DNA from 3 places in the Mesorhizobium sp. M7A.F.Ca.US.007.01.2.1 genome. Region 2 is predicted to be linked to each of the others. Evidence: riboswitches for the same ligand, from Rfam matches in the RefSeq annotation. Region 2 holds a riboswitch; each other region holds the start of a gene.

Region 1 (10,043 bases), on a different contig from region 2:
GCTGGCAAACAGCCCGCGCTGGACGAGCAGGTCGTCGAGCCGCTGGCGTGCGCTGGCTGGCAGAGGCGAATTCATCGGCCTTCATGGCGAAAGCCGACGACGATGGCAAGAGCGCCAGATGGAAGCATTTCGTCTCCCGTTCCCATCATCACGCTCAGCATCTTGCACGGCGACGATGGTGAGGCGTCCCGTCCCGCCGACCATCCTTATGAATACCCATGCGTTACGCCCGTTGAGACGGATGACCGCCGAAGCATGAGGTCTCACCGCCTGCGGGTAAATACCAACAATCTAGAAAGCCTCATGATTTCTTAACCAATTTTCATCGCATTTGCTTGAGGACTTCAATGTTATGACCGCGACGACGGGAAAACCCGGATGGAGAGGCGGCAACTTTGGAAATGGCCAGCGACATCGTCTACAAGGTTCTTGACCGGATTTCCGGCGCCGGCCTGCTGGCGACCGGACTTCTGTTGCTGACTGCTTTGGCCAGTGCCCTGGTCGCCTATTGGCGCACGGTCGAGAAAAAGAGCTGGAAAGAGTTCTTCGAGTTCGCGGTCCCGCATGAGGTCATCACGCATCCTTCGGCGAAAGCCGACCTTTTGTTCTGGGTGACGCGGAAGGCGCTGATGCCATTCCTCATGCTGCCCGCCGGCGTCGTCTTCGTCAGCGCCGTCGGCTATGCGACGAACTGGTTGCTCTCCACGCTGCTGGCAATCCAGCCGCCTCTGATCGAGGGGCCGGCGGGGCCTGTGACGGTGACGATCTTCACCCTCACCATGCTGCTTGCCTACGACATTTCGTACTATCTCTATCATGTCGCCCAGCACCGCTACCCGGTGCTCTGGGAACTGCACAAGGTGCACCATTCGGCCGAGGTGATGGTCGGCATCACCAAGGATCGCGTCCACCCGCTCGACGAATTGATGAACCGGGCCTGGGACGGCGTCATTCCCGGCATCTGCTTCGGCATCTGGTCGCTGGTGTCGCTGAACCTGGTTGAACTGACGGTCTTCGGCGTCAACGTCTACATCATACGCAACATCCTGATGATGGATTTCGTCAGGCACACGCATTTCAAGATCTCGTTTGGGCCGTTGAACAATCTGATCCTGTGCCCACACTGGCATCAGTTGCACCACAGCACCGACCCGCGCCATTACGACAAGAACTTCGGGCTGCTCTTCTCGTTCTGGGATCGGCTCTTCGGAACTCTGTGCGTTCCGAGACCCGACGAGGACTTCAAGTTCGGTTTGATCGAACGCAACGTGCGCGACTACCAGTCGCTAGCAGGCCTCTATGTCATGCCGCTGCAGCGGATGTGGCGGCAGATCGCCAGACATTTCCGCGCCGACAAGCCCGAGCCACAGCAATCGCCGCAGGGGGGCAAGCCATGAACGGACCGGCCGTGTTCCGGATGCAGCAAGCGCACCGGATCGAAATTGCAACCTCGCCAGAGCGACTGGCAGAAATCGCGCCCGCCTGGGCAGCGCTCTGGCAACGCGCCGGCGGCCTCGTTTTCCAGCATCCCGACTGGATCTCGGCCTGGTGGCACACCACACCGCATCAGGACCGCCGCGGCCTCAGGATCGGCCTGGTCTGGAGCGGCGAGCGCCTCGAGGCGGTCATTGCGCTCGCGACCTTCTGGCGCTCGGGCATCCGTATGCTGGAATGGGCGGCGAAGGATCACTGCGACTATGGCGATGTCCTGCTTGCTCCCGATGCAGAGCCACAGATCCTGCCGCAACTCTGGCAACATATCCTCGACGATGGCGGCTTCGATCTTGCGTATCTCAATCGGCTGTTGCCCGATGCTCGATTCCGGACCCTGCTTGGTCCCGCCGCCCCAGGCCAGGGCAGCATTTTGCAGCCGAGCCACCGCAGCGAGGTCAGCTACCGAGTTTCCAGCGCCGGACAACGCGGCGCACAATGGTTTGAAAGCCAGTCGAAGAAAACCCGGCAAAACTATCGCCGTGGTTACAAATTCATGGAGGAAGGCGGCGCGCTGCGTTTCCGCCTGATGGATGCGCACGAAGCCCGCGAGCCGGTGCTGGAACGCGTCGCCGCGCTGAAACGGCTATGGCTCGCAAAACACGGCCGCGTTTCGGACCTGTTCGACGAAGGTTCCCCCGCGCTGCCGGCACTGATCTCCGTTCTGGCCGGGCTTGGGTTGCTGCGCATCTTCGTGCTCGAACGCGAAGACGAGATCATCGCCATATCGATCAATTTCGAGCAGCATGGAACGATGATGGCTTTCGTCACCACCTATGATCCGGCCTTCGAACGGGCCTCGCCGGGCATGGTCTTGATGATGGATTACATCCAGTGGTCGTTCGACCGGGGCTTGACCACGATCGATTTTCTCTGCGGCGGCGAGGATTTCAAGCGCCGCTTTGCGACGCATTCGGTGATCTTGTCGTCAGTGGTGGGTGGACGAAACCTGCGCGGACGCCTTGCCGCCCTGGCAGACCGCGCCCGCCACGCGGCGCAATCCTGGCGCCCCGAGAAACCGGCGCAACAAGCGGAGCTGGTGGCGGCGGAGTAGCAGTGCCGACGTCTTTAGATCACCCGCACAGCGGCAAAACACGATGAAACGATCGGGCAATCCCGATCAGGGCTTGCTGGTCTCTAGCTCAGAATACGCTTCGCGAAACCGGGCGCTCGACGGCCGGAGACAACCCATCCGCACGCCCTCCCGACGCTTGCTCGCGTGAAGGCTCGATGGCAACCGCAGGTGCGGGAACGGGGGCCGGCAGAACCACCAGTTGCGGCACCTGCTTGAAGGAAAAGCCGCCGCGGATGCCGCCCATCTTGCCGGCGACGATGCCCATGGCCGCCTTTTCAAGGCTGCGATCATAGCGCGTTTCGGCTGTGGCCGGCGCGACGATGACGGCGCAAAGCGCTGCGCCGTACAGAAGCGTTTTCATTGTTGTTGTCTCCCTGCCTGATCACGATCTAGCAGGGCGCCGTTGAAAAACGGCCAAGAGACACGGTAAGCAAAGCGCCAAACGGCAGCGTAAACAACGCGTTAAGAACGTTGGCCGGCAAACTGATTCAAGTCACTGAGACTTTGATTCAGGCGCGCTGGGCGCGAACCGTATGCCCGAGCGCGACGAACACGGTGCGCACGATGCCGGCAGCATCGAGCCCGGCATCGGCATACATCTTTTCCGGCTTCGCGTGGTCGGTAAACACGTCGGGCAGCACCAGCGGGCGCACCTTCAGGCCGCTTTCCAGCAGGCCTTCATGGGCGAGGAACTGCAGCACATGGCTGGCGAAGCCGCCGACGGCGCCCTCCTCCACCGTCACCAGAACCTCATGCGAGCGGGCCAGCCGCCGGATCAGATCCTCGTCGAGCGGCTTGGCGAAACGGGCGTCGGCGACCGTGGTGGAAAGCCCGGCAGCCCCTAGCTCCTCGGCGGCGATCAGGCAATCCTGCAGCCGTGTGCCGAAGGACAGCAATGCTACCTTGGTGCCCTCCCTGACGATGCGGCCCTTGCCGATTTCGAGCACGGAGCCACGCTCCGGCATGTCGACGCCAACGCCATTGCCGCGCGGATAGCGAAAGGCGATCGGGCCGTCATCATAGCTTGCCGCGGTGCGTACCATGTGGCGCAGCTCCGCCTCGTCGGCCGCCGCCATCACCACGAAGCCCGGCAGTGTCGCCAGGAAGGTGGTGTCGAAGGCGCCGCAATGGGTGGCGCCATCGGCGCCGACGAAGCCGGCGCGGTCGATGGGAAAGCGCACCGGTAATTTCTGGATGGCGACGTCGTGGACGACCTGGTCGTAGGCGCGCTGCAGGAAGGTGGAATAGATGGCCGCGAACGGCTTGTAGCCTTCGGTGGCGAGGCCGGCGGCGAAGGTCACCGCGTGCTGTTCGGCGATGCCGACATCGAAGGTCCTCGACGGGAACGCTTCGCCGAACAGGTCGAGGCCGGTACCGCTCGGCATGGCTGCGGTGACGGCGACGATGCGGTCGTCCTCGCGGCCCTCCTGGACCAGGCTTTCGGCGAACACCTTGGTGTAGGCCGGTGCGTTGGCCGGCGCCTTGGCCTGCGCGCCGGTGATGACGTCGAACTTGTTGACGCCGTGATATTTGTCGGCGGCGGCTTCCGCCGGCGCATAGCCCTTGCCCTTCTGGGTGACGACATGGATGAGCACCGGGCCTTCGCCATTGTCTCGGACATTTTTCAGGACCGGGATCAGATGCTCCAGATTGTGGCCGTCGATCGGGCCGATGTGATAGAAGCCGAGTTCCTCGAACAGCGTGCCGCCGGTGACGTAGCCGCGTGCATGCTCGACCGCCCTTGTGATCGCACGATCCGCACGCTTGCCGAGATAAGACGTCAGTTTTTTGCCGAAATCGCGCAGGCCGATATAGGCCTTGCCGGAGGCCAGCCGCGCCAGATAGGCGCTCATGGCGCCGGTTGGCGGCGCGATCGACATGTCGTTGTCGTTGAGAATGACGATCAGCCGTGCATCGAGTGCGCCGGCATTGTTCATCGCCTCGTAGGCCATGCCGGCAGACATGGCGCCGTCGCCGATGACGGCGATGACATTGTTGCGGCCGCCGGAGAGATCGCGGGCCGCGGCCATGCCGAGGCCGGCCGATATCGATGTCGAGGAGTGGGCAGCGCCGAATGGATCGTACTCGCTCTCGGCGCGGCGGGTGAAGCCGGACAGGCCGCCTTCCTGGCGCAGCGTGCGGATACGGTCGCGGCGGCCGGTCAGGATCTTGTGCGGATAGGCCTGGTGGCCGACATCCCAGATCAGCCGGTCGTCCGGGGTGTTGAAGACATAGTGCAGCGCCACCGTCAGCTCGACCACGCCAAGGCCGGCGCCCAGATGACCACCCGTGCGGGATACCGCGTCGACCAGCTCGGCGCGAAGCTCGGACGCCAGTTGCGGCAGCTCACTCTCGGCAAGCATGCGCAGGTCGGCCGGGATGCGGGCCTTGTCGAGAAGCGGCGTATGCGGCGTTGCGTTCACGGTGCTCAGGCTTTCGGTTGATGGGCGAAATAGGCCGCCGGCCGGCGAAAGTAAATGCGTGTCAGTGACGCGGATCAGACTGTGGTCTTTTGCTTCTATGCAGGTCGTTTCCCCAAAACCGGGCCACTTTGGGCGACAGGCATCAGCTTTCCGGCAGCGGAATGAACTCTTCCTCGTCTCCTGGAACGATGTCGAAGCGGCCTGTCTTCCATTCCTCTTTCGCTTGTTCGATACGCTCTTTCGACGACGAGACGAAATTCCACCAGATGTAACGCTTCGAACCAAGAGAGGCGCCGCCGAACAGCATGAAATGCGCCCCGGTCTGCGACGACACGACGATCTCGTCACCGGGACGGAACACCAGCAGCCGTTCGGCTGGGAACACATCGCCCGAAATCGAGACCTCGCCTTCCAGCGTGTAAATGGCGCGCTCTTCCGCATCGGCAGGGATTTTCACGCTGGCGCCGGGCGCCAGGCGCAGGTCGGCGTAGAGCGTCTCCGAATCGGCCCTGACCGGGGACCGTAATCCTTGGAAATCGCCGATGATGAGGCGCCCGTTGACGCCTTCGGCATCAATCTCGGGAAGCCTGAGCGCTCCTGTGTTCTCGAACACAGGAGCCACCTCTTCCTTGTCGTCCGGCAGCGCCAGCCATGTCTGCAGGCCGGATACCGACATCGGCGCGCCACGCAGTTCCTCCGGCGTACGCTCCGAATGGACGATGCCGCGGCCGGCGGTCATCAAATTCACGTCGCCGGGCTGAATGACCATTTCGGTGCCGAGGGAGTCGCGGTGCCGGATCTTGCCGTCGAACAGATAGGTGACCGTCGACAGTCCGATATGCGGATGCGGACGGACGTCCAGCGCCTGGCCGGCCCGCAGGATCGCGGGACCCATGCGGTCGAAGAAGATGAACGGACCGACCAACCGCCTTTTTGCCGTTGGCAGGGCACGGCGCACCTGAAAACCACCGATGTCCTTGGCGTTCGGAACGACCATCAATTCGATCTGATCGCTGGCGAACGCATCGCCCACCTCAGGGTCTTTCCCGGGGAAGAAGCTCATGGACTCTCCTTGTCGGTGGTCGAAGGCCGCCTGGCCGCATCAGGCAAAGCGGATGGCCGCCTTTGCCCGCAGCTTGGCCGCCACCTCTTCGCGATTGCGCGGATGCTGATGGGTTTCCAGGGAATCGAGCAGTTCGCGCGCCGAGGCCGCGATGGCGTCGACGGCATGATCGAAGGCGTGCTGGTTCTGCTTCGAGGGTCGCGTCGTTCCGCTCAGCTTGCGGACGAACTGAAGGGCCGCGTCGCGCACCTCGTCATTGGTTGCCGGCGGATCAAAATTGAACAGGGTCTTGATGTTTCTGCACATCGCTTCCGTATCTCCTCTTGTCCTTGAGCTGTTTCAATCGCAACGAGTTATAGCCTCGATCATGATCATGTCCAAAAACCGGTGAGGCGAGGCCATCGTTCGGACCGGCCTCAATCCGCGTCGAGGGGCTCCGTTCCAACCGGCTTGCCGTCGCGCGACAGCCTGATCTTCTCGACCTTGTCCTCGGCGGCCTTCAGCAGCCGGTCGCAATGCGCCTTCAGCGCCTCGCCACGTTCATAGATCCTGATCGACTGGTCGAGCGGCACGTCGCCACGCTCCAGATCATCGACGATCTTCTCCAGCGCATCGAGTGCCTGCTCGAAGCTCATCGCCTTGACGTCTTCGTTGGTCTCACCAGCCATCATTCATCCTTTCATCAGTCGCCCGACATGGGCGGCGACCGAAAATGCCAATCCCTGCAGATCGTAGCCGCCCTCGAGCAGGCTTACGAGCCGGTTGCCGCTGTGGCGTGCCGCGCGCTGCATCAACTGGCCGGTTGCCCAATCGAAATCATCCTCGGTCAGATTGATCTCGGCCAGCGGATCGCGGTGGTGCGCGTCGAACCCGGCCGAAATGATGATCAGGTCGGGCGCGAAATTGTCGAGCGCGGGCAGGACGCGCGACAGGAAGGCATCGCGAAACACTTCGCTGCCGGTCTGCGGCGCCAGCGGTGCGTTGACGATGTTGCCGGCGCCCGTTTCGGTCTTCGCTCCGGTGCCGGGATAAAGCGGCATCTGGTGTGTCGAGCAATAGAGCACCGAGGGATCGTCCCAGAAAATATCCTGCGTGCCATTGCCGTGATGCACGTCCCAGTCGACGATGGCAACGCGCTCGACACCGTGTTTCTTCTGCGCATAACGCGCCGCGATCGCCGCCGTGTTGAACAGGCAGAAGCCCATGGCCGTGGTCTTTTCGGCATGATGGCCGGGCGGCCGGGCGGCGACGAAGACGTTGTCGGCGCGGCCCGAAAAGACATCATCGACGGCGGCGTTGGCGGCGCCGATCGCGGTGATCGCCGCTTGCCAGCTCTTCGGACTGGCAGTGGTGTCGGCATCGATGCGGGCAATCCCCTCGTCGGGAATGGCGGCGCGCACGCGGGCGACGAAATCGGCGGGATGCGCGTAGAGGATGGTGGCCTCGTCGCCTTCCGGCGCCTGGATACGATCGAGCCCGGCAAAGGCTTCCTCATCGAGCACGCGCTCGATGGCACGCAGGCGGTCGGGCCGCTCGGGATGTCCGGGCGGCGTGAGATGCTCGAGGAAGATCGGATGCGTGTAGAGACGGGTGGTCATCGTCCTAATCTAGTGACCCGGATCGACAAAGGCCATGCACGGCCGGCCGATGACTGGGGAAAATCGCGCCTGCGTCCATTCGTGTCGCCGCAGGCATTGGCCTCGCCGGCGCTTCGGCGTAAAGTCCTTGGCACTGCCTGGTGCCCGCCGCAAGCGGGAGAATCGGGAACACGGTTGAATTCCGTGGCGTGCCCAACGCTGTGAGGGGGACCGCGCCGGTAAATGCCACTGTCGATGACGGGAAGGCACCGGACGCGGGTTGATCCCAAGCCAGAAGACCGGCCTGGCAGGCATCGTCATCCGCATGGTCGGGCGGGTGGCATCAGAGCGACGTGCGTCCATTTGGACGCACAAAGTACGCTCTGACCGTTTTGAATCTGCAATCGCAAGGGGACAAGCGATGCCGGAACAGATGACCGCTGCCATTGACGATGGATTTGACCAGAATGCGCGCGATGCGGTCTATCGCGCCATGTTCACGCGGCGCGACGTGCGCAGCCATTTCCTGCCCAACGCGATCGATGACGACGTGCTGGCGCGGCTGCTGCTTGCCGCCCATCACGCGCCATCGGTCGGCTTCATGCAGCCATGGAATTTCATTGTCATTCGCGATGCCGGACGACGAGCGGAGGTGCGCGACCTGTTCCTGGCCGCGCGCGAGCAGGAACTGCCGGCGATCGAGGCGGAAAAACAGGCGCTGTACCGCAAGCTCAAGCTGGAAGGCATCTGCGAAAGCGCGCTCAACATCTGCATCACTTGCGACCGGCAGCGCTCGAAGGGTTCGCCGCTGGGACGCTGGCACAATCCGGAGATGGATCTCTACAGCACCGTCTGCGCGGTGCAGAATTTCTGGCTGGCCGCGCGTGCCGAGGGCGTTGGCGTCGGCTGGGTGAGCATCATCGAGGCTGAGGCGCTGAAGCGGCTGTTGGCCATTCCGGATCACGTAACGCCAATCGCCTATCTCTGCGTCGGCCGTGTTTCCGAGTTCGCTTCCAAACCGGACCTTGAAACGCATGGTTGGGGACGGCGGCTGCCGCTGCCGGAACTGATCATGAGCGAGACGTTTTCCGGGCAAGGCGAGACACAGCTCAAGTCCACCGTGGCGCGCCTCAACACCGTTTCTGCCTCACCAGACACCACCTGCCCGGCCGATCAGGGTGTGGCGCCGGCCGTACCCCAGCGCGAACCGCCGAAGGAGGCGAGCGCCTTGTCCTTGAGCTCCCTGAACTTCGACGACGCCTCGGCCAACCGGGCGTCCCAGGCCGGATCCGGCACCTGGCCCGCGATGGTCTTGAAATAGACCTGCATCAGGCAAGCGATGGCGAAAGGCTCGATGAAGGCCGCCTTGAATGCCCAGGCGAAGACGATGGCGAGCACGAAGGCCCAGCCGGCGAGCTGGCTGGGCATCAGGAACAGAATGGCGCCGGCAGGCGCCAGCATCATCAGAAAGATGACGAACGACACGCCCCACATGATGACCGCCAGCCAGACGGCGTTCTTGACCATGACCTTGCCGTTCTGGGCATAGAGCACGACGCCTTGGCGCGCCGTCTCGAAGGGTGAGGCTGAATTGATGCGGATGTTGTAGCCGAGGATGATCTCGTCGACATAGGTCAGCGACAGGCGGATCACCGTGTTGATGAAGGAGACCAGGCCGCTCAGGCCCGGTATCGGCAGGAAGGCGGCGATACCGCCGAGCAGGCCGGTGATGGCGCGGATGGCACCCTTGACGAGTTGGTCGACGACGAAAAGGATATTGGCCTCGGCAAAACGCTGGGTGACGACATCCCTGGCGTAGGCGATCTGGTCCTGACCGCCGGGAATGTCGCGGCCGTCGATCAGATGAACCATGACGGCGATGTGGCCGGCCTTGACGATATAGAGGATGTATTCGCGGATCCAGTAGACCGCGATCGAGACGATGCCAAACCCGACCACGCCGCCCCACAGGGCAAAGGACATGGGCCCGTCGGGATCGGTGGAGATATGGCCGACGCCATAGCCGACCGAGGCACCGGTGCCGGTCGCCATGATGTAGGCCAGCGTGATGCCGAAATAGACGATCATACGAAAGACGATGAACGGCCAGGTCCGCATCATGATGGACACCGACCGGCCGATCTCGAAATCCCACATGTGCCCCGAATCTCCGCCTCAGAGATGGTGGAAGAGGATGAACTCAACCCGGCGATTGTCAATTGCCGGCCCTGGCACCACAGGGCGACGAATTCTGGGCAACGGTTTTCTTTCGCAGCCTTTCGCCGGCGCGTTGTCTGACGGAGCATCAAACGAAAAACCCGCCTGTGCGGCGGGTCACCGGCGCAAATCAGCACCATGGACGAATATGTACCTTAGCTGAGGGCAGGTGTCAAGAAAAAATTCCTATCGGGAAC
Region 2 (10,900 bases):
AGGCCGGGATCGGTGTAGCCGAAGAACTCCAGATCCCAGGTGAAATGGTAGCTTGCCATGGCGATCAGCGCGATGCCGCGCACGATGTCGATGGCGACGATGCGCTTTGGTCGATCCTGAACGGGTGCGGTCGGCGTTTGGATGCTCATGGTCTCGCATTCTGATTCAGCCCCGCTGGAGGACTATCACGGTTGCCCGGGACAAAAGAAGACCGGCAACCCTGCCGATAGCGCCGGATCAGCCGCGGCATTGGGCCAGTGCCGGAAAGCCTTTGGCCGGCTTCGCTTTTGCCGGATGCACGTCGGTTTCCTCTTATTGGCGCTGAGGTCGCCACGGCAGATTTGACCCGGTGAATCTGCTTCGGGGAAAGCAATGTCCACCCATGTGCGCCATCCGATCTGGCTACCGGCCCTCAAGGCCGCGGACGCGCGCACCTTCGCTTCGCTCTATGCGGTCGAATCCTTCGCCCGCGCCACGGTGTCGAGCGTCATCCCGATCCAGGCCTATGAGATCCTGCACAACGAGCAGATCGTCTCGATCCTCTACACCGTCGTGGCGATGCTCGGCCTGTCGGTGACATTGTTCATGCCGATGCTGATCCGCCGCTTTGCCCGGCGCTGGGTCTACACGGCGGGCGCCTGCCTGCTGGCCATCGGCTCGCTGTTCTTCGTCACCGACACGCTTGCCGGGCAACTGGCCGGCATGCTGTGCCGGGTGATGGGCGCCAGCGCGCTGTCGATCACGCTCAACCTCTACATCATGGACCACATCCGCAAGACCGACTTCATGCAGGCCGAATCGCTGCGCATGGCGTGGTCGATGCTGGCCTGGACCGGTGGGCCGACGCTCGGCATCTTCCTCTACACGCGCTTCGGCGTCTATGCCGCGCATGGCGCGGTGGCCGTGTTCGCGTTAGCCCTGCTGGCATTGTTCTGGACCTACCGGCTCGGCGACAACCCGTCGATCCGTCCCGGCAAGACGCGACCAGCCAATCCGCTCGCCAATATCGGCCGCTTCATCGCCCAGCCCAGGCTCAGGCTGGCCTGGCTGATCGCGTTTGGGCGCTCCTGTTTCTGGACGACGTTCTTCGTCTATGGGCCGCTGTTCATGGTCATTACGGGTGAGGGCAAGCTGGCCGGCGGCCTGCTGGTTTCGGCCGGCAACGCGCTTTTGTTCATGGCGATTTTCTGGGGCAAGGCGGGAAAGCGCTTTGGCGGCCGCAGGACCATGACATTTGCCTATTTCGCCATGTCGGTCGCGCTTCTGGCGGCGGGCTTCGTCGGCGAAACCGTGCCGCTGCTCACCGGCGCCTTCCTGCTCTGCGGCGCCTTCTTCACCATTGCACTCGACGCGCTCGGCTCGACCGCCTTCATGCGCTCGGTGCGCTCCTATGAAAGATCGCAGATGGCGGCGGTCTATCGCACCTATCTCGACTTTTCCGAGCTGACGCCGCCGCTGGTCTATTCGGTGGTGCTGGCCTTCTTCGGCCTGGGCTCGGTGTTCGTCACGCTCGGCCTGCTGGCGGCGGTCTGCGGCTTCGTGACTTGGCGCTATCTGCCGAAATCGCTTTGACCTTCATGGCGCATTCGCAACGGTCGCCGGCGGAATTTGGTTTGCCGGACGCGAGGATTCTGCCTATAGTCGCCGGTGTCGCCGGTTCCATTTTGGAGCCAAGAGGGAATGCGGTAAGGGCGGATTTCGCCCAATGCCGTGGCTGCCCCCGCAACTGTGTGCGGTAGTCCTCTCCATATGCCACTGAAGATTTTTCTTCGGGAAGGTGGGGAAGGACGCTGATCCGTGAGCCAGGAGACCTGCCGGCGACAGGAAACTGACTTCGATGCCCTCGGGTGGAGGGCGAAAGGACAAGACATGACTACCGCTTCCGTCTCCCTCGGCGCTTCCGTCTCCTCGCAGTCGCGCTTCATGCAGCTCGCGCTTGCCGCGCTGCTCGGCATTTTCGTGATGGGCTTTGTCGGCTTCTCGCATATCGATGCGGTCCACAATGCGGCTCACGACTATCGCCATTCGATGGCATTTCCCTGCCACTGACGAGGGGCTGACATCATGAACCTGTTTCGCAACGTCGTGTTCATCGCGGCGATCGCAGGGCTCGTGGCCGGCGTCGTTCTTGCCTGCGTGCAGGCCTATGCGACCGTGCCGCTGATCCTGAAGGCGGAAGTCTACGAACAGGCGGGCGGCGGGCATCACCATGACCATGCCGCTCCGGCAGCAGCGAATAGCAATGCCATGAGCGCAGCCGCTCCGGCCCCTGCCGAAGCGACTGCTGCGGCGGAAGACGAGGGCTGGGCGCCGGCAGACGGTTTCGAGCGTTTCGCCTTCAGCGTGCTTGCCAACATCGTCACCGGCATCGGCTTCGGATTGATCCTGGTCGCGGTTTCCGAATTCGCCGGCGGTATCGGTGGTTGGCGCCAGGGCGTGTTCTGGGGCTTGGCCGGCTTTGCCGTGTTCACGCTGGCGCCGGGCCTCGGCCTGCCGCCGGAACTGCCGGCCATGCCGGCCGCCGATCTCACCCAGCGCCAGATCTGGTGGTGGGCAACGGTGGCGGCAACCGCTGCCGGTCTCGGCCTGATCGCGTTCCGCAAGTCGCTGCCGCTGGCGATCCTTGCCGTCCTTTTGATCGTCGCACCGCATGTTGTCGGGGCACCGCAGCCCGACAGTTACGAGACGGCGATTCCGGAAGGGCTGCATCACCAGTTCGTGGTGGCGGTGACCGTGACCAATCTGGTGTTCTGGCTGGTGCTCGGCGCGGTTGTCGGCGTGGTGCGCGGCCGCTTCACCGGCACCGCGACCAGCCTGCGCGACAGCTTTGCCTGATCGCAAGACACTGACCTTCCTCATCGGCGGTGCGCGCTCCGGCAAGAGCGCGCGCGCCGAAATTTTGGCGACCGCCTTGCCGCCGCCCTGGACCTATATCGCCACGGCGCAAGCCTATGATGACGAGATGCGTGAGCGCATCGCGTTGCACCGGTCGCGGCGCGGCGAAGGCTGGACGACCATCGACGCACCGCTCGACCTCGCCGACGCGCTTGCCGCCTTGCCGGACGATCGGCCGGTGCTTGTCGACTGCCTGACGCTGTGGCTGACCAACCATATGCTGGCCGAACACGATCTGGACCTTGAATGCCGGCGATTGGCGGACGTGCTGTCGCGGCCGCGCGGACCCTGGTTCGTGGTGTCCAATGAAGTCGGCCAAGGCATCGTGCCGGACAATGCACTGGCGCGCCGCTTTCGCGATGCCGCCGGCCGGCTCAACCAGCAGGTCGCGGCGATTGCCGATACGGTGCTGCTGATGGTGGCGGGGCTGCCGCTCAAGGTGAAATGATATGACCGATATCGACAATAAGGATGAAGAGCGCCACCGCGCCAAGATGGCCAAGCGCAAGGCGGTGCAGGATGCCGAGGTGGCGAGCAAGACGGTCGAGAAGGGATTGCTCATCGTCAACACCGGCCCGGGCAAAGGCAAGACCACGGCCGCCTTCGGGCTGGCGCTGCGGATGCTCGGCTACGGCAAGCGCGTCGGTGTCGTCCAGTTCATCAAGGGCAAGTGGCACACCGGCGAGAAGGACGCCTTCGCCGCCTTCGGCGACCGTGTCGTGTGGCACGCGATGGGCGAGGGGTTCACCTGGGAAACCCAGGATCTGAAGCGCGACATCGCTGCCGCCGAAGCCGCCTGGGCCAAGGTGCTCGAACTGATGGCCGATCCGTCGATCAGCCTGCTGGTGCTCGACGAATTGAACATTGCGCTGCGCTACGACTATCTCGATCTCGACAGAGTGGTTGGCGCGCTAAAAGCGCGGCGCGAGGGCCTGCATGTCGTTGTCACCGGCCGCAACGCCAAGCCGGCGCTGGTCGAGGCCGCAGACCTCGTCACCGAAATGAGCGTGACCAAGCATCATTTTTCCGCCGGCGTGAAAGCGCAGCAGGGGATCGAGTTCTGAGTGTTCCTCAACCTCCCCAGACGGGGGAGGGTGAGGTTAGGTCACAACGATGACAACGACCGAAACCAACCCGAACAGAGCGATCAGCAGATAGTCGGCGACGCGATAGAGTTTCAGCGCCTGCCTGATGTCGAGGCTGTCGGCTTCACGCCGCCCACCTTCGCCCATGAAGACGTCGTCGACCAGCACGCCGCCATAGAAGCGCGGGCCGGCGAGCGCCAGGCCGAGCGCACCGGCCATCGCCGCTTCCGGCCAGCCGGCATTGGGCGAGCGGTGTTTTTTCGCGTCGCGCCGCACCGCATGCCAGGCTTTTTTCGCATCAGCGCCTTTGACGAAGAACGCCGCCAGCACGATCAGAAGCGCCGTCAGCCGCGACGCCGGCAGGTTGATCCAATCGTCAAAGCGCGCCGCCGCCCAGCCGAACGCCTCGTGGCGCGGGGTGCGGTGGCCGATCATCGAATCGGCGGTGTTGGCGGCCTTGTAGGCGGCGCCGCCGGCCAGGCCGCCGACGCCGGTCCAGAAGGCGGGGGCGACGATGCCGTCGGAAAAGTTCTCGGCCAGGCTCTCGATCGCCGCGCGGCAGACACCGGCCCTGTCGAGCGTTTCAGGGTCGCGACCGACGATCCGCGAAACGGCAAGGCGGGCCAAAGCAAGGCCGCCGGTGTCGAGGGCGTCAGCCACCGCCTCGACATGCTCATAGAGGCTCCTCTGCGACAGCAGCGACGTTGCCAGAAGGGCCGTGATGACCAGGCCCATGGGAACGAACCAGAACAGGATCTGTACGCTGAGGCCGATCACCGCCGACACCAGCACGATGACCAGCAGCGCCTGGACACCGCGCTTGCGACGCAGCGCGTCGGGATCAGTGGCGCGGTTGAGCCTGCGGTCGAGAAAGGATATCAGCCTGCCGAACCACGTCACCGGATGGCCGATGGCGCGAAACAGCCAGTCGGGATAACCGAGGGCGAATTCGACGACCAATGACAGGAAAGCGATCAGGACTGACATGAAGCTTCTTAATGGGGCGGTTGTGGACCATGGTGGAAGTCTTGGCCGCGCGAGGGTGCTTTTCCCCAACGCCCTGCTGCCTTTCGTCGACCTCTCGACCGGTATCAATCCGCACTCCTACCCGCTTTTCGACCTGCCCGCCACCTCGCTGTCGCGGTTGCCGGAAGCCGCGCGCACACGCGACCTGACAGAGATCGCGGCCAGTACTTACGGCGCGCCGTCGCCAGCCAACGTCGTGGCGGCGCCGGGCACGCAGATCCTGTTGCCGCGCGTTGCGTCGCTCATTTCGCCCGGCAAGGCATTGGTGCTGGGTCCGACCTACGCCGAACATGCCCGCGCTGCCGCGATCGCCGGGCACCAGGTGGCGGAGGTCGATAATTTCGAAGCGTTGGCGGACGCCGACCTCGTCATCATCGTCAATCCGAACAATCCGGATGGACGTGTCATAGAGCGCGACCGGTTGCTGGCTCTGGCCGCCGGATTGCGCGCCAAGGGCGGACTGCTGGTCGTCGACGAGGCGTTCATGGATGTCGGCCCGCGTCAGCACAGCCTCGCGGGCGATGTCGGTCAGGGCGGCCTCGTCGTGCTGCGCTCGTTCGGCAAGTTCTTTGGCCTGGCCGGGCTGCGGCTCGGCTTTGCACTTTCCGATACTGCGACGGTCGACCGGCTGGATACGCAGTTCGGACCATGGGCCGTCGCCGGCCCGGCGCTGGAATATGGCGTCCGCGCGCTTGCCGACATCGGGTGGCAGGACGTGATGCGGGCGTCGTTGGCCGGTGAATCGGCGCGTCTCGATGCGCTTTTCGGCCGCTTCGGCGTTCCTGTTGCGGGCGGAACCACACTGTATCGTTTCCTCAGTCTGACCAATGCCGCCGATTTGTTTGCAGCGCTCGGCGAGCGCGGCATCCTGCTTCGCCATTTTGCCGACCGGCCTGACGTTCTGCGCACCGGCCTGCCGGGCAGTGAGGAGGAATGGCAGCGGCTCGAATCCGCACTTGCCGAATGGGCGTCGCGGCGCAAGCATCAATCGAAGGGTTCAAAACAATGATCCATGTCTGCTCGCTGGCAAAGATCGAGGAAACGGTGGCCAGGACCGGCGCCGACCGCATGCTTTCGCTGCTCGCCGCCGGAACGGAGGTGGTGCGGCCGGCCTCGATCTCGAGGGAAAACCACCTGCATCTGGTCATGCACGACATCGCGGTGGCGCAGGACGGCATGACCATGCCGGGCGAAGACCATGTCCGCAATCTGCTCGATTTCGCGCGCCGGTGGGACCGGGCAAGGCCGATGCTCGTGCATTGCTATGCCGGCATCAGCCGCTCGACGGCTTCGGCCTATATCATCGCGGCAGCACTGGCGCCGAAGCGTGACGAGGCCGAATTGGCGCGGACGCTGCGGGCGCTGTCGCCTTCGGCAACGCCCAATCCGCGACTGATCGCCGTGGCCGATGCGTTGCTTGAGCGCAACGGCCGCATGGTCGAGGCGATCGAATCGATCGGGCGCGGCGCGGACGCCTTTGAAGGCACGCCCTTTGCGCTGAGGATCGACAGCTAGCTTTGCCCCCATATCGTTGTTCGTCTGATCCGCCTCCTCCATCGCCTCGTTTGTTCAAGAGGATCTGGAATAGCGATGACAGCGCTTGCCACTGGTTTGGAGGCTACGTCAACCACTCCGCGAGCTTCGCCTTGCGCACATCTTGCAGCAGGCTGATGAAGCCGTCGGCCTGATATTCTGCCGTCAGCCGGCCCTTCTCCGCCGTCGCGATGCTGGCGTCGCCGACGACGCCGTTCGGGTTGAGATCGCTGGCGATCCAGGCGAAGGCGTGGGTGCCGGTGTGGCGCAGCAGCGAAAATTCCTTTTCGGCCTTGGCGACATTGGAAACGAAATTGTCTGATTTGCCCATGTCCACGAGGTCCGGCCGGAAATGCAGCATCAGCGAGGTCTCGACATCGCCGCCATGGATGCCGTGACGGTCCTCCAGTTCGGTATACATGCCGGCCGGACGGCCAAAACGCTGCCAGCTGGTCTTCACCGCCAGCATCTTTTCGCGCACGCGCAATTCGCGCGTGACGATGCCCATGATCTCCTCGTTGCCGCCATGCGAATTGACCACGATCAGCTTGCGCACACCGGCGCGCGCGATCGACAGGCCAAGCTCGGTCCAGGCTTCGATCAGCGTGGTTGCCGGCAGAGTGAGGGTGCCCGGCGCATGCAGGTGTTCGTTGGACTTGCCCACGGCCTGCACCGGCAGGATGCGGATGTCGAGATCGTCGGGCAGACGCGAAATGACCGTGTCGAGCATGCCGCTCATGATCGACATGTCGGTCGAAACAGGCAGATGCGGCCCATGCTGCTCGATCGCCGCCACTGGCAGCACGGCGATGGTCGCCTCGGGATCGATCGAGGCGTATTCGGTGGTCCGGTAGTCGCCCCACCACACGCGTCTTTTGGGTACGGTCATGTCATGCCTCTTCAATGGTCAGGCAGACCTAGCGCGGGACGGGCGGCCTGTCGATCACCCCGCCGCGATGGCCTCGATTTCGACCTTGAATTCGGGCCGGGCAAAGCCGGAAACGATCATCAATGTCGACGCTGGCGCGGGGCTCGAAAACAGCCGGTCGCGGACGTCCATATAGGGCCGCAGATGCGCGCGGTCGGTGACATAGGCGTTGATGCGCACGATATCCCTGAGACCCAGGCCGGCTTCGCCGAGAACCGCCGCGATGTTTTGAAAGCAGAGTTCGGCCTGCGCTCCGGCGTCTTCGGGAATCAGGTCGTCGGCGGTGATGGCGACCTGGCCCGAGCACAGCACAAGCCGCTTGCCGGCCGGCACCTCGACGCCGTGACTATAGCGGGCAAAGGGCGGCTTGATGGACTTCGGGGTGAGGAATTTGAACATGGCAATCTCCTGGATGCCGCCACCTAAAGCCGGACTCATTACACCTTCAAGATGGCGGTGCATGTTGCCCGGGCGATTGTGGACAGCCGTTCAAAAAATAGGCACGATGCCTTCCGTACAGCATGACCCGTTCGCGCTTGGCATGGCAACGTCTTTCAAGCGGGCGGTCCCGGCGCCAGACGCCGGTGGCATGTGTCTTGCTTCTTGAATCTTTGGTGTCGAGCCTGGCGCGTGGCGCGCCGGAGCAAACAGAGGGTGGTGTCGATGTACGGAAAACAGAAGATCTCGGTGGCGGTTGTGGCCCTGCTTGCAGCCAGCACGCTGGGTGCGGCTGCGAATGAGAAAGTCACCTTCGGCACCAACTGGTTGGCCGAGCCGGAACATGGCGGATATTACCAGTCCGTGGCGGACGGCACCTACGCCGCCTGCGGCCTCGACGTCACCATCATGCAGGGCGGTCCGCAAGTCAGCGGCCGGCCGATGCTGCTGGCCGGCAAGATCGATTTCTACATGGGCGGCAATCTGCTGTCGGCCTTCGATGCGGTCCAGCAAGGCATACCGATGCGCGTGGTGGCGGCGGATTTCCAGAAGGACCCGCAGGTCATCATGTCCCACCCCGGCGAGGGGCTCGACAAATGGGAGGACCTGAAGAACGCCGACCAGTACATATTGGGCGACGAGGGCGTGCAGACCTTCTTCCAGTGGATGGTCATCGAACTCGGCTTCGACGCCTCCAAACGCGCGCCCTACACCTACAACACCGCTCCCTTCCTCGCCAACAAGAAGTCGATCCAGCAGGGCTACGTCACCTCAGAGCCGTTCGCGGTCCAGAAGGAAGGCGGCTTCGTGCCGAACCAGTTCCTGCTCGCCGACTATGGCTGGGACACTTATTCGACGACGATCGAGGTGATGCAGGACACGATCGACAAGAAGCCGGAGGTGGTCCAGTGCTTCGTCGATGGCTCGGCCAAGGGCTGGTACAAATATCTCTACGGCGACAACAAAGCCGCCAACGACATGATCAAGAAAGACAATCCCGACATGAGCGACGAGCAGATCGCGTTCTCGATCGAGCAGATGAAGAAGTTCGGCCTGGCCGATTCCGGCGACACCGAAAAGCTCGGCATTGGCGCCATGACCGACGCGCGGATCAAGAGTTTCTACGACAAGATGGTAAAGGCCAAGGTCACGCCAGCCGGCATCGACATCAAGAAGGCCTACACGCTGACCTTCATCAACAAAGGCGTCGGGCTCGAGCTGAAGAAATAGGCCGCCCCGGAATGATAAGGGAAAAAGTGGCGCAAGCGCCGGCTGCGTCGGGTGCGGTCCCGACGCTCCTGGCGCTGAAGGGCGTCGGCAAGGTGTTCTCCAACGGCGTGACGGCGCTCAGCGACGTCGACCTGACCATCCGGGAAGGCGATTTCGTCAGCCTGCTCGGGCCGTCGGGTTGCGGCAAGTCGACGGCGCTGCGGCTGATCGCCGGCCTGTCGACGCCAACTTCCGGCGTGCTCGATTGGCGCGGTGGCGGCTCGCTCGACCGCTCGAACATCGGCTTCGTCTTCCAGGAGCCGACGCTGCTGCCTTGGGCCAATGTTTTCGACAATGTCTGGCTACCGCTTCGGCTGAAAGGCATTTCGCGCGCCAAGGCGACACCGGCGGTAACGGAGATGTTGGCGCGGGTTCACCTGACCGGCTTCGAAAACGCAGTGCCGCGCGAACTGTCAGGCGGCATGAAGATGCGCGTATCCATAGCGCGCGCCATGGTGACCAAACCGCGCGTGCTGCTGATGGACGAACCGTTCGCGGCACTCGACGAGATCACCCGCTTCAAGCTCAACAACGATCTCCTGGAACTGTGGCAGGACGAACGGTTCACCGTCGTCTTCGTCACCCACAGTGTCTTCGAAAGCGTGTTCCTGTCCAACCGCGTCGTCGTCATGGCGGCGCGGCCGGGCAGGGTGTTCGACGAACTCGCCATCGAGGCCTCCTATCCGCGCGACGAGGCGTTTCGCACCTCGCCAGACTATGCGGCACTGTGCCGTCAGGCCTCCGACGTGCTGGTCAAGGCCATCAACTCAACAGCAGGCGCGCATTATGACGGCCATTGACGAGCGGATGCTCCAACTCGATCCCGAGGAAGCACGCCGCGTGCGCCAGGCGCGGTTCGAACGGATCGGCCGCTGGGTGCTGCCGCTGGCGATCATGATCCTGGCGATCTGGCTGTGGGATCGCATCTGCGTGTGGAACGAGATCCCGCAATACATCCTGCCGCGTCCCGGCGTGGTGCTGTGGACGCTCTACAACGATGCCGGCCTGCTGTTTTCCTCGCTGCTGGTCACCTTGCGCATCACCTTTCTCAGCTTGGCTCTGGCGGTCATAGGCGGGGTCGGGCTGGCGGTGCTGTTCGCGCAGTCGAAATGGGTCGAGATGTCGTTCTTCCCCTTCGCCATCGTGCTGCAGGTGACGCCGATCGTGGCGATCTTTCCGCTGATCAACATCTATGTGAACGACCAGACGACCAAGCTTCTGCTGTGCGCCTGGATCGTCGCCTTCTTTCCGATCCTGTCCAACACCACGCTTGGCCTCAACTCCGTCGACCGCAATCTGCGCGATATGTTCAAGCTCAACGGCGCGACGCGCTGGCAGCAATTGCGCTATCTCAGGCTGCCGGCGGCGATGCCCTATTTCCTCGGCGGGTTGAAGATCGCCGGCGGCCTGTCGCTGATCGGCGCCGTGGTGGCCGAGTTCGTTGCCGGTACCACCGGCCAGTCGTCCGGCCTTGCCTCGCGCATCATCGAGGCCGGCTACCGGCTCAACGCGCCGCGGCTGTTCGCGGCGCTGTTCCTGATCTCGCTGACCGGCATTTTGATCTTCCTCGTGCTGTCGCTGATATCGCATCTCATCTTGCGGCGCTGGCATGAAAGCGCGCTGAAGCAGGAGCGCTAGGCCTTGATTCCCAACACTGGTTCATACCGGCTTACCAACGTCAGGCTTCACGCGTCCCTGACACCGGGGCTCGCTGCTGTCCCCGATA
Region 3 (10,900 bases), on a different contig from region 2:
GTCATAGTAATGATTGACGCGCGGTCCGACGGCCTGCAGCAACAGCCGCATCGGCTTGCCGCCGACCTCGACGAAGCCTTTTACACGCAGCACGTTCTCTTCTTCGGCGACGATGGCGACGCGCTTTGCCAGCTCGTCCGGATTGGCGATCGAGGCAATATCGACAATGAAGGTGTCGAAGTCGTCGTGCTCGTGGTCGAATGCGCCGTCATGATGGGATTTGCGGTTTTCGATGTCGTCCTCGACGGCGAGACCGAGCCCGAGCAGCACCGAGGGATCGACCTTGCCATGCGACGTCGGCACGATCTTTACGGCGCGGGCGGAGTGTTCGCCAATGATGGCATTGGCGCGGGCAGTGCCGGCGGCGTCCATCAGGTCGCTCTTCGACAGGATGATCAGGTCGGCGCAGGCGATCTGGTCCTCGAACACTTCTTCCACCGGATCGTCGTGGTCGAGTGTCTCGTCCCCGGCGCGCTGCGCCTGCAGGGCATCCATGTCGTTGGCGACGCGGCCTTCGGCCAATGCCGGTCCGTCGACCACGGCGATGACGCTATCGACGGTCACCCGGCTTTTCACGCTCGGCCACTGAAAGGCCTGGACCAGCGGCTTGGGCAGTGCCAGGCCCGAGGTTTCGATCAGGATATGGTCGACCTTCGGCGTCAGCGACAGGATTTGGTCGAGCGCCGGGACGAAATCATCGGCGACAGTGCAGCAGATACAGCCATTGGCCAGTTCGACGATGTTTTCCTCCGGACAAGTATCGATGCCGCAACCTTTGAGAATCTCGCCGTCGATGCCGATGTCGCCGAATTCGTTGACGATGATGGCAATGCGCTTGCCGCCGGCGTTTTCCAGGAGATGGCGGACCAGCGTCGTCTTGCCGGCGCCGAGGAAGCCAGTGACGACGGTGCAGGGAACGCGGGAGAGGTTCGCAGACGAATCTGAGGCAGTCATGGTCAGTCCTTCAGCATGTCGAGGGGAGGGATGCGGGCAACGAGGCCACGCTTCAGGCTATCGGGACGGCCACGCCAGGGAATGAGACCGTCGGTCGAGGTGGCGAAAAGCTTGGCGCCCGTGACGAGGTCGGCGCCGCTGGTCGCGGTCAGGTCGCCGAAGACATAGCTCCAGCAGCCGTCGCGCAGGATCGCGGCGCTGAGGCGCCGCTTGCAATTGCCAAGGCATTCGACGCTGCGGATGCGGATATCGTCGCCAGCGGCGGCGCGGCGCGTGTCGTCCGTCAGCAATTCGCCGGCGCGGGGATGAGCGTCGGAGCCGGTCTCATTGCGGCAGGAGGCGCAGACGATGATCGTGACGCCGGCCAAGGCATCATCATGGCCGGACGAAATATCCGCTGTGCCAGCCGAAAAACTGCTGTCGTGGTCCAAAGATCGGGCTCCTTGCCCGGAAACCCGCCGGGCGATCGGATTCTACAGTCGCAGACGGCAGGTCTCCTGGCTCGCGAGTCATCGCCTTGGGTAGCCGCCTTCCCGGGAATTCCCAGTGGTTTTCGGCCTTGGCTCTTCGCTTACAGTTGCGGGGACAGCCGCGGATTTGGGATTTTGCCCCGCACCGCATTCCCTCTTAGCCCTTGCCGTTGCGGGCAAGGGACCATCTGGAACCGGATTTAGGCTTTTGCGGGCGGCGGTGTCAACGCGAGCTTACGACACGGCTATGTCGGCCAGCGCCGCGCCCAAATCGCCGGCAGGCGTCACTTCGATGCGTTCGAGCCCGAGCCAACCTTGCATCTGCTTCAATTCCTCGAACAGCTCCGCAGCGGTTTCAGGCGGCGCACCGGGCTCGGCATAGGCCGCATGGACCCGCAGTATGCTGGCCGGGCGATCGGCCTTGAGGTCGACGCGTGCCACGATCCTGTCGCCGAGCAGGAACGGCAGGACATAATAGCCATACTGCCGCTTGTCGGCCGGTGTGTAGATCTCGATGCGGTAGTGGAAATCGAACAGCCGCTCGGTGCGCGAGCGCTCGAAGACGACCGGATCGAAGGGTGCCAGCAAGGCGCGGGCCTCGACTTTGCGCGGCAGACGGGCGTCCCGGTGAAGATAGGCCGGCTTGTCCCAGCCTTCGACACGCACCGGCAGCAACTCGCCCGTTTCAACCAGTTCCTCCAACCGGCCTTTCATATCGGCCGGCGACAGGCGGAAATAGTCGCGCAAATCGCTTGAAGTCGCCACGCCGTGGGCGCGGGCGGAAATGCGCAGCAATTCGCGGTGCGCGTCCTCAGGCGTCGGCACCGGCAGATCGAGGATCGCCTGCGGCAGCACGCGCTCGGGCAGGTCATAGAAGCGCTCGAAACCGCGGCGGTGCGCCGTGGTGATGCGGCCGGCCCAGAACAGCCATTCGAAGGCGTGTTTGGCATCGCTCCAGCCCCACCAGCCGCCCGAACCTTTCTGGCCCTCCAGCGCGGAAGCGGCGATCGGGCCGCGCTCGGCGACCTCGCGGTAGATCTCTTCGATGTAGGCGGCGTGCTCGCGGCCCCATTTGGCGAGACCCAGATACATTTCCTCGCCCCGCTCGGCGCGCTGCATGCGCCAGCGCATCAGCGGGTATGTCTCGACCGGCAGGAAGGACGCCTCGTGCGCCCAGTATTCGAAAACCGTGCGCTTACGCGTCACGGCCGCGTTGTCGAGCAGCGAGAACGGGTAGGGGCCAAGGCGCGAATAGAGCGGCATATAATGAGCGCGCACCACCGCGCTGACGGAATCGATCTGCAACAGGCCGGTGCGGGAGAGCGTGCGGGCAAAATGCCGGCGGTCGGGCGTGCCGGTCGGGCGAGGATCGAGGAACCCTTGGGCGGCAAGGGCGATGCGCCGGGCCATCGGGAGCGAGATCTTTTCCTTCATGCAGGTATCACTTTGACGTGTTTTGACCGAGGGTCGAATGGCTGATTCCAACCCATGCTAGCAGGGTTTTGGCAGCATTCATGTCAGGAGAGAAAAGTGGAGTAAAAAGCGAAGGAAATCAAACAGGAGCGGATCGGACCAGTTTGCCGCGATATGCCGTCCAGGTCGATGTTTTGAACAAGGTTTGACTTGCTTCGCTGGAAGTGCTGCGCTAACCCTCGCCGCGTTGCAGCATAGGCCCTTAAAACGGTTCAGCGGTTAAACTGTCACGCTTCCGCATTAGGGTCCGGTGCTGTAATCAACGTGGATTGGCGCCAACGGAAAGCCGAGCATGAACGCACTCTTGAGCTCATACCTGCCCATCGTCCTGTTCATAGGCGTGGCGCTGGTTGTCGGCCTGGCGCTGCTGGCCGCGCCCTTCCTGGTGGCCTACCGCAATCCCGATCCCGAAAAGCTTTCCGCCTACGAGTGCGGTTTCAACTCGTTCGACGACGCCCGCATGAAGTTCGACATCCGTTTCTACCTGGTGTCGATCCTGTTCATCATCTTCGACCTGGAAGTAGCCTTCCTGTTTCCGTGGGCGGTGTCGTTTTCGAAGATCGGCATGCTCGGTTTCTGGTCGATGATGGTTTTTTTGGCGGTGCTGACCATCGGCTTTGCCTATGAATGGAAAAAAGGAGCGCTGGAATGGGATTGAACGACAGTTCAGGCACCCTCGTCGCGCCGAAGCCCAAGGGCATCATCGATCCCAACACCGGCAGGCCGGTGGGGGAGGACGATCCCTTCTTCCTCGAGATCAACAACGAGTTGGCCGACAAGGGCTTTCTGGTCACTTCGACCGAGGCGCTCATCACCTGGGCGCGCAGCGGGTCGCTGATGTTCATGACGTTCGGCCTCGCCTGCTGCGCGGTCGAGATGATCCACACCTCGATGCCGCGCTATGATTCGGAGCGGTTCGGCGTCGCGCCACGCGCGTCTCCGCGCCAGTCCGACATCATGATCGTCGCCGGCACGCTGACCAACAAGATGGCGCCGGCGCTGCGCAAGGTCTACGACCAGATGCCGGAGCCGCGCTACGTCATCTCGATGGGCTCCTGCGCCAATGGCGGCGGCTATTACCACTATTCCTATTCGGTGGTGCGCGGCTGCGACCGCATCGTGCCGGTCGACATCTATGTGCCCGGCTGTCCGCCGAGCGCCGAAGCGCTGCTCTACGGCATTCTTCTCTTGCAGAAGAAGATCCGCCGCACCGGCACGATCGAACGGTAAATCCATGACCGCATCCCTGAGCGAACTGTCGACCTATCTCGGCGAGAAGCTGATCGGCCGCGTGAACGAGGCTGATATCGCCTATGGCGAACTCACCATCCATGTCGAGCCGCGCGATCTGGTCGAGGTGATGACCTTCCTGCGCGACGATGCGCGCTGCCAGTTCATCTCGATCATCGATGTCTGCGGCGCCGACTATCCGTCGCGGGCCAAGCGTTTCGACGTCGTCTATCACCTGTTGTCGCCGAAGCAGAATGTGCGCGTCCGCGTCAAGGTGCAGGCCGACGAGGAAACCATGGTGCCGTCGATCACCGGCGTCTATCCCGGCGCCGACTGGTTCGAGCGCGAGACCTACGATCTCTACGGCGTTTTGTTCTCCGGCCATCCCGACCTGCGCCGCCTGCTGACCGACTATGGCTTCGAAGGCCATCCCTTGCGCAAGGATTTCCCGCTGACCGGCTTCGTCGAGGTGCGCTACGACGACGAGGCCAAGCGCGTTATCTATGAGCCGGTCGAGCTCAAGCAGGAATTCCGCAATTTCGATTTTCTGTCCCCGTGGGAAGGTACGGATTACGTGCTGCCGGGTGACGAGAAGGCAAAGCAGTAAATGGCTGAAACCTCCGTCCGCAACTTCAACATCAATTTCGGCCCGCAACACCCCGCGGCGCACGGCGTTTTGCGCCTTGTGCTGGAGCTGGACGGCGAAGTCGTCGATCGCGTCGATCCGCATATCGGACTGCTGCATCGCGGTACCGAAAAGCTGATCGAAGCCAAAACCTATCTGCAGGCGGTACCCTATCTCGACCGGCTCGACTATTGCGCGCCGATGAACCAGGAACATGCCTTTGCGCTGGCCGCCGAGCGTCTGCTCGGCATCGAGGTGCCGAAGCGTGGCCAGGTGATCCGCGTTCTCTACAGCGAGATCGGCCGCATCATGTCGCACATCCTCAATGTGACGACGCAGGCGATGGACGTCGGTGCGCTGACGCCGCCGCTGTGGGGCTTCGTCGAACGCGAAAAGCTGATGGTGTTCTATGAGCGCGCCTCCGGTTCGCGCATGCATGCCGCTTATTTTCGGCCCGGCGGCGTCCATCAGGACCTGCCGCGTCAACTGGTCGAGGACATCGGCAAGTGGATCGACCCGTTCCTGAAGTCGATCGACGACCTCGACCGGCTGCTGACCGGCAACCGCATCTTCAAGCAGCGCAATGTCGATATTGGCATCGTCTCGCTGGCGGATGCCTGGGCCTGGGGTTTTTCGGGCGTGATGGTGCGTGGCTCGGGTGCAGCCTGGGATCTGCGCAAGTCGCAACCCTATGAATGCTATTCGGAGATGGATTTCGATATTCCGATCGGCAAGAACGGCGACTGCTTCGACCGCTACCTCGTGCGCATGGAAGAAATGCGCCAGTCGGCGAAGATTATGCGCCAGTGCGTCGACCTTTTGCTCGGCAAGGAGAGCACCGGCCCGGTGTCGAACCTCGATGGCAAGGTGGTGCCGCCCAAGCGCCAGGCAATGAAGCGCTCGATGGAAGCGCTGATCCATCACTTCAAGCTCTACACCGAGGGTTATCGCGTGCCGGCCGGCGAGGTTTACGCCGCTGTCGAGGCGCCGAAGGGCGAATTCGGCGTCTATCTGGTTTCCGACGGCTCCAACAAGCCCTACCGCTGCAAGCTGCGCGCGCCGGGTTTCGCGCATCTGCAGGCGATGGATTTCCTCTGCCGCGGCCACATGCTGGCCGACGTCACCGCCGTTCTCGGCTCCCTCGACATCGTGTTTGGTGAGGTCGATCGCTAAATGTCAGTCCGCCGTCTCGCAGAAGCCAGCGTCCAGCCAGCATCCTTCGCCTTCAACCGGGCGAATGCCGCGGCTGCGAAGCAATGGATCAAGAAGTACCCGAAGGGCCGTGAACAGTCGGCCATCATCCCGCTTCTGATGATAGCACAGGAGCAGGAAGGTTGGGTGACGAAGGCGGCGATCGAGACGATCTCCGACATGCTCGGCATGCCGCGCATCCGCGGGCTGGAAGTCGCGACCTTCTACACGCAGTACCAGTTGAATCCGGTCGGCACGCGTGCGCACATCCAGGTCTGCGGCACCACGCCCTGCATGCTGCGCGGTTCGGAAGCGCTGATGGATGTCTGCCGCTCCAAAGTCCATCACGACCAGTTCCACACCAACGACAAGGGAACCTTGTCCTGGGAAGAGGTGGAATGCCTCGGTGCCTGCGTCAACGCGCCGATGGTGATGATCTTCAAGGACACGTTCGAGGATCTGACGCCGGAACGCCTGGCTGAAATCATCGATCTCTATGACGCCGGCAAGGGTGCTGCGGTGGAACCGGGGCCGCAGAATGGCCGCACCGGCTCGGAGCCGGCCTCCGGCCTCACCACGCTGAAGAGCGAAAAGGCGATCCTCAAGTCGACCCGCGACAGGGAAGCCAGGGAGGCGGCCAAGGCCGCCAGGGCGGCACCCGACGCGATCGTCGCAGCGCCGGTGCCGGCCGCGGCCCCTGTCGCACCGTCCAACACCAGCAAGCCGAAGACCGACGCCCCTGAAACCAGCCCGGCGTTGAAGACGCCTTCAAAAACCAAGGTCGCGCCGGCGGTTGAAAAGGCGGCGAGTGTTGCCGCTCCACTGCATTCGGCCGCCAATGCCAACAAGGCAGACTCCAAAGTCGAGCAGGTTTCCAAGCAGCGCAGTGGCCCCATCACCAAGGCCGAGCCGGCCTCCGCCTTCAAGGCGCCAGAGGTCAAGGTACCGGCCGCCAAGCCGGCCAAACCGTCGCTCGGGGACAAGAACCGCCCGGCCGGCATCGACAGGCCGGCACAGGTCGATGACCTCAAACTGATCTCCGGCGTCGGCCCCAAGATCGAGGGCATCCTGCATACGCTGGGCATCTTTACCTTCGCGCAGGTCGCGTCGTGGAAGAAGGCCGAACGCGAGTGGGTGGATGGCTATCTCTCTTTCCAGGGCCGCATCGATCGCGACGACTGGGTCAAGCAGGCCAAGGCGCTCGCCAAGGGTGGCGTCGCCGAATACATCCGCGTCTTCGGCAAGAAGCCGGTCTGAGGGACGAAAAATGCTCGGGGATAAAGACCGCATCTTCACCAATATCTACGGCCTGTTCGACAAGTCCTTGGCCGGCGCGATGGCGCGCGGCGCCTGGGATAACACGCCCGGCATCGTCGCCAAGGGCCGCGAGTGGATCGTCAACGAGATGAAGGCGTCGGGCCTGCGCGGCCGTGGCGGCGCCGGCTTTCCGACCGGCCTCAAATGGTCGTTCATGCCCAAGCAGAGCGATGGCCGGCCGAGCTATCTCGTGATCAACGCCGACGAATCCGAGCCCGGCACCTGCAAGGACCGCGACATCCTGCGCAACGACCCGCACACGCTGGTCGAGGGCGCGCTGCTTGCCGGTTTCGCCATGGGTGCGGTTGCCGCCTACATCTATGTGCGCGGCGAGTTCATCCGCGAGCGCGAGGCGCTGCAGCGCGCGATCGAGGAGGCCTATGAGGCCAAGCTGATCGGCAAGAACAACACCTCCGGCTACGATTTCGACATCTACATGCACCACGGCGCCGGCGCCTATATCTGCGGCGAGGAGACAGCGCTCCTCGAAAGCCTCGAAGGCAAGAAGGGCCAGCCGCGGCTGAAGCCGCCATTCCCGGCCAATGTCGGCCTCTATGGCTGCCCGACCACGGTCAACAATGTCGAATCGATCGCGGTTGCGCCGACCATCCTGCGCCGCGGTGCGGCCTGGTTCTCGTCCTTCGGCCGGCCCAACAATGTCGGCACCAAGCTGTTTTGCATCTCCGGCCATGTCAACAATCCGTGCACGGTCGAAGAGGCGATGTCGATCCCGTTCCGCGAACTGATCGAGACGCATTGCGGCGGCATTCGCGGCGGCTGGGACAATCTTTTGGCGGTCATACCGGGCGGCGCTTCGGTGCCGCTGGTGCCGGCCGAGCAGATCATCGACGCGCCGATGGATTTCGACGCGCTGCGCGACCTCAAATCCGGCCTTGGAACCGCGGCTGTCATCGTCATGGACAAGTCGACCGATGTCGTGAAGGCGATCGCGCGGCTTTCCTACTTCTACAAGCACGAGAGCTGCGGCCAGTGCACGCCATGCCGCGAAGGCACCGGCTGGATGTGGCGGGTGATGGAACGGCTGGTGCGCGGCGAGGCGCAGAAGCGCGAGATCGATATGCTGCTCGACGTCACCAAGCAGATCGAAGGCCATACGATCTGCGCGCTGGGCGACGCGGCGGCATGGCCGATCCAGGGCCTGATGCGGCATTTCCGCGGCGAAGTGGAGCGGCGCATCGACGAGTTTTCGCGCAATGCGCACCGGGCCGAGCCTGTGATGGTGGCGGCGGAATAGAAGAACGTTTTACGCGGACGAAAGTCCGCAGCGAAGGGCGGGGCGAACGACGAAACGACCAGGAGAACTCTATGGCGCCGTATTCGAACCCGCTGATGCCCAATTTGGACCAGATCGACAAGATGAACCAGGACTTGACCAGGATGATGCCGAAGGAGATGGCCTGTGCCGTCAACCTTTTCGTGCATCCTGTGGCGGGTGCGGCGGCGATGTCGGCGCTTGGCCTCGGGCTTGCCAATCATGCTTTCGGCGTCTGGCTGGGCGCGTTTTCAGGTGCGGCAGAAGCCTCGCAACGGCTGCTGCAGCCGATCGTCGATGATTTCGAGGCGCGCGTCGCGCAGTTCGATGAACCGAGTCCTTCCTCCACCAAGGCACGGGCAACGGCGAAAACAATGATCGCCGAGGCGCAGTCCTTCGCCAGGGAGGTCACCGATATTGCCGCCAAGGAAGCCGCAACTGCCGTGCCGGCCGCAAACGCCGCTCCAGCAACAAGCGGCGTCGGCGATGCGCTGTTGCCCGAGGATTTCAGGCAGCCCAAGGCCATGCAGAAGCCGGCGAAACCGGCGGATCTCAAGGCGATATCCGGCATCGGGCCGAAGCTGGAGAAGGTTCTCAACGGCCTCGGTATCTGGACGTATGCCCAGATCGCGGCATGGACGCCGCAAGAGGTTGCCTGGGTCGAGGACTATCTGTCGCTCGGCGGCCGCATCGGCCGCGACGATTGGACAGCCCAAGCGGCGGCGCTCGCCGTCAAGAAGTGAATGAAGTGCCCGACGTGGTCTCGACCGCGTCCGGAAAAAGAGATTGCGGGAACTCCGCAGGGGTTTGAGGCGAATGGCAAAGCTCAAGGTCGACGGGAAAGAGATCACTGTACCCGACCACTACACGCTGCTGCAGGCGGCGGAAGACGCTGGCGCGGAAGTGCCGCGCTTCTGCTTTCATGAGCGGCTGTCGATCGCCGGCAATTGCCGCATGTGCCTGATCGAGGTGAAGGGCGGGCCGCCCAAGCCGCAGGCCTCCTGCGCCATGAACGTGCGCGACCTGCGTCCCGGCCCGAATGGCGAGGCACCGGAAATCTTCACCAACACGCCGATGGTCAAGAAGGCCAGGGAAGGCGTGATGGAGTTCCTGCTGATCAACCATCCGCTGGATTGCCCGATCTGCGACCAGGGCGGCGAATGCGACCTGCAGGACCAGGCGATGGCCTTCGGCGTCGATTCCTCGCGCTATCACGAGAACAAGCGCGCGGTCGAAGACAAATACATCGGACCGCTGGTGAAGACGGTGATGAACCGCTGCATCCACTGCACGCGCTGCGTCCGCTTCACCACCGAAGTCGCCGGCATTTCCGAACTGGGCCTGATCGGCCGTGGCGAGGATGCCGAGATCACCACCTATCTCGAACAGGCGATGACCTCGGAGCTGCAGGGCAATGTCATCGACCTTTGCCCGGTCGGCGCGCTGACCTCGAAGCCATTCGCCTTCCAGGCGCGGCCGTGGGAGCTGACCAAGACCGAATCCATCGACGTGATGGATGCCGTCGGCTCGGCGATCCGCGTCGATAGCCGGGGCCGCGAAGTGATGCGCATCCTGCCGCGCGTCAACGAGGCGGTGAACGAGGAGTGGATCTCCGACAAGACCCGCTTCATCTGGGACGGCCTGCGCACGCAACGCCTCGACCGCCCCTATGTGCGCAAGGACGGCAGACTGGTTGCCGCCAGCTGGGCCGAGGCCTTCGCCGCGATCAAGGATGCGGTGTCGAAGACGGCGCCCGAAAAGATCGGCGCCATATCGGGCGATCTCGCCGCTGTCGAAGAAACCTATGCGCTCAAGCTGCTGATGGCTTCGCTCGGCTCGAAGAACACCGATTGCCGCCAGGATGGCGCCGCACTCGATCCGGCGCTCGGCCGCGCGAGCTACATCTTCAACCCGACCATCGAAGGCATCGAGCAGGCCGATGCGGTGCTGATCATCGGCGCCAACCCACGCTATGAAGCCTCGGTGCTCAATGCCCGTATCCGCAAGCGCTGGCGGACCGGCAATCTGCCGGTCGGCGTCATCGGCGATGTCGGCGATACCCGCTACGACTACGAACAGCTGGGCGCCGGGCCGGATTCGCTGAAGGATTTGGCTGACGGAAACGGCAAGTTCTTCCAGACGCTGAAGAAGGCGACACACCCGCTGATCATCGTGGGACAGGGCGCGCTGGCGCGTGCCGATGGCGCGGCCGTGCTCGGCCAGGCGGCCAAGCTCGCGGCCGCCGTCAACGCTGCCCGCGCAGACTGGAACGGCTTTGCCGTGCTGCACAATGCGGCCGGGCGCGTCGGCGGTCTCGATCTCGGCTTCGTGCCGGGCGAGGGCGGCAGAAACGTTGCCGGCATGCTG

Evidence for each region. Region 2 has a riboswitch for cobalamin ahead of EN949_RS16690 (CbtB domain-containing protein). Riboswitches for the same ligand answer to the same signal wherever they lie in the genome.
Region 1: another riboswitch for cobalamin. It lies ahead of bluB (5,6-dimethylbenzimidazole synthase); the one in region 2 lies ahead of EN949_RS16690 (CbtB domain-containing protein).
Region 3: another riboswitch for cobalamin. It lies ahead of EN949_RS17165 (DUF1636 family protein); the one in region 2 lies ahead of EN949_RS16690 (CbtB domain-containing protein).

What each region holds. Positions count from the first base shown of each region.
Region 1 is NZ_RZQP01000208.1:1,337-11,379, forward strand. Features, by position in the region: gene EN949_RS27465 (TlyA family RNA methyltransferase) at 1-75, opposite strand, end outside; gene EN949_RS27470 (sterol desaturase family protein) at 402-1,397, shown strand; gene EN949_RS27475 (GNAT family N-acetyltransferase) at 1,394-2,545, shown strand; gene EN949_RS27480 (hypothetical protein) at 2,634-2,927, opposite strand; gene dxs (1-deoxy-D-xylulose-5-phosphate synthase) at 3,076-4,989, opposite strand; gene EN949_RS27490 (pirin family protein) at 5,132-6,052, opposite strand; gene EN949_RS27495 (DUF2277 domain-containing protein) at 6,092-6,358, opposite strand; gene EN949_RS27500 (exodeoxyribonuclease VII small subunit) at 6,469-6,720, opposite strand; gene EN949_RS27505 (histone deacetylase family protein) at 6,724-7,650, opposite strand; cobalamin riboswitch at 7,772-7,952, shown strand; partial or broken gene bluB (5,6-dimethylbenzimidazole synthase) at 8,063-8,680, shown strand; gene EN949_RS27515 (hypothetical protein) at 8,803-9,786, opposite strand.
Region 2 is NZ_RZQP01000082.1:3,650-14,549, reverse strand. Features, by position in the region: gene EN949_RS16700 (DUF1624 domain-containing protein) at 1-149, opposite strand, end outside; gene EN949_RS16695 (MFS transporter) at 373-1,572, shown strand; cobalamin riboswitch at 1,638-1,834, shown strand; gene EN949_RS16690 (CbtB domain-containing protein) at 1,870-2,049, shown strand; gene EN949_RS16685 (CbtA family protein) at 2,065-2,835, shown strand; gene cobU (bifunctional adenosylcobinamide kinase/adenosylcobinamide-phosphate guanylyltransferase) at 2,828-3,343, shown strand; gene cobO (cob(I)yrinic acid a,c-diamide adenosyltransferase) at 3,345-3,959, shown strand; gene cbiB (adenosylcobinamide-phosphate synthase CbiB) at 3,996-4,967, opposite strand; gene cobD (threonine-phosphate decarboxylase CobD) at 4,966-6,015, shown strand; gene EN949_RS16660 (tyrosine phosphatase family protein) at 6,012-6,521, shown strand; gene EN949_RS16655 (creatininase family protein) at 6,625-7,428, opposite strand; gene EN949_RS16650 (RidA family protein) at 7,483-7,866, opposite strand; gene EN949_RS16645 (ABC transporter substrate-binding protein) at 8,131-9,135, shown strand; gene EN949_RS16640 (ABC transporter ATP-binding protein) at 9,147-9,974, shown strand; gene EN949_RS16635 (ABC transporter permease) at 9,961-10,812, shown strand; gene EN949_RS16630 (cytosine deaminase) at 10,816-10,900, shown strand, end outside.
Region 3 is NZ_RZQP01000086.1:551-11,450, forward strand. Features, by position in the region: gene cobW (cobalamin biosynthesis protein CobW) at 1-954, opposite strand, end outside; gene EN949_RS17165 (DUF1636 family protein) at 957-1,385, opposite strand; cobalamin riboswitch at 1,424-1,628, opposite strand; gene EN949_RS17170 (winged helix-turn-helix domain-containing protein) at 1,659-2,858, opposite strand; gene EN949_RS17175 (NADH-quinone oxidoreductase subunit A) at 3,190-3,555, shown strand; gene EN949_RS17180 (NADH-quinone oxidoreductase subunit B) at 3,546-4,127, shown strand; gene EN949_RS17185 (NADH-quinone oxidoreductase subunit C) at 4,132-4,734, shown strand; gene EN949_RS17190 (NADH-quinone oxidoreductase subunit D) at 4,735-5,925, shown strand; gene EN949_RS17195 (NADH-quinone oxidoreductase subunit E) at 5,926-7,200, shown strand; gene nuoF (NADH-quinone oxidoreductase subunit NuoF) at 7,211-8,515, shown strand; gene EN949_RS17205 (NADH-ubiquinone dehydrogenase) at 8,587-9,276, shown strand; gene nuoG (NADH-quinone oxidoreductase subunit NuoG) at 9,350-10,900, shown strand, end outside.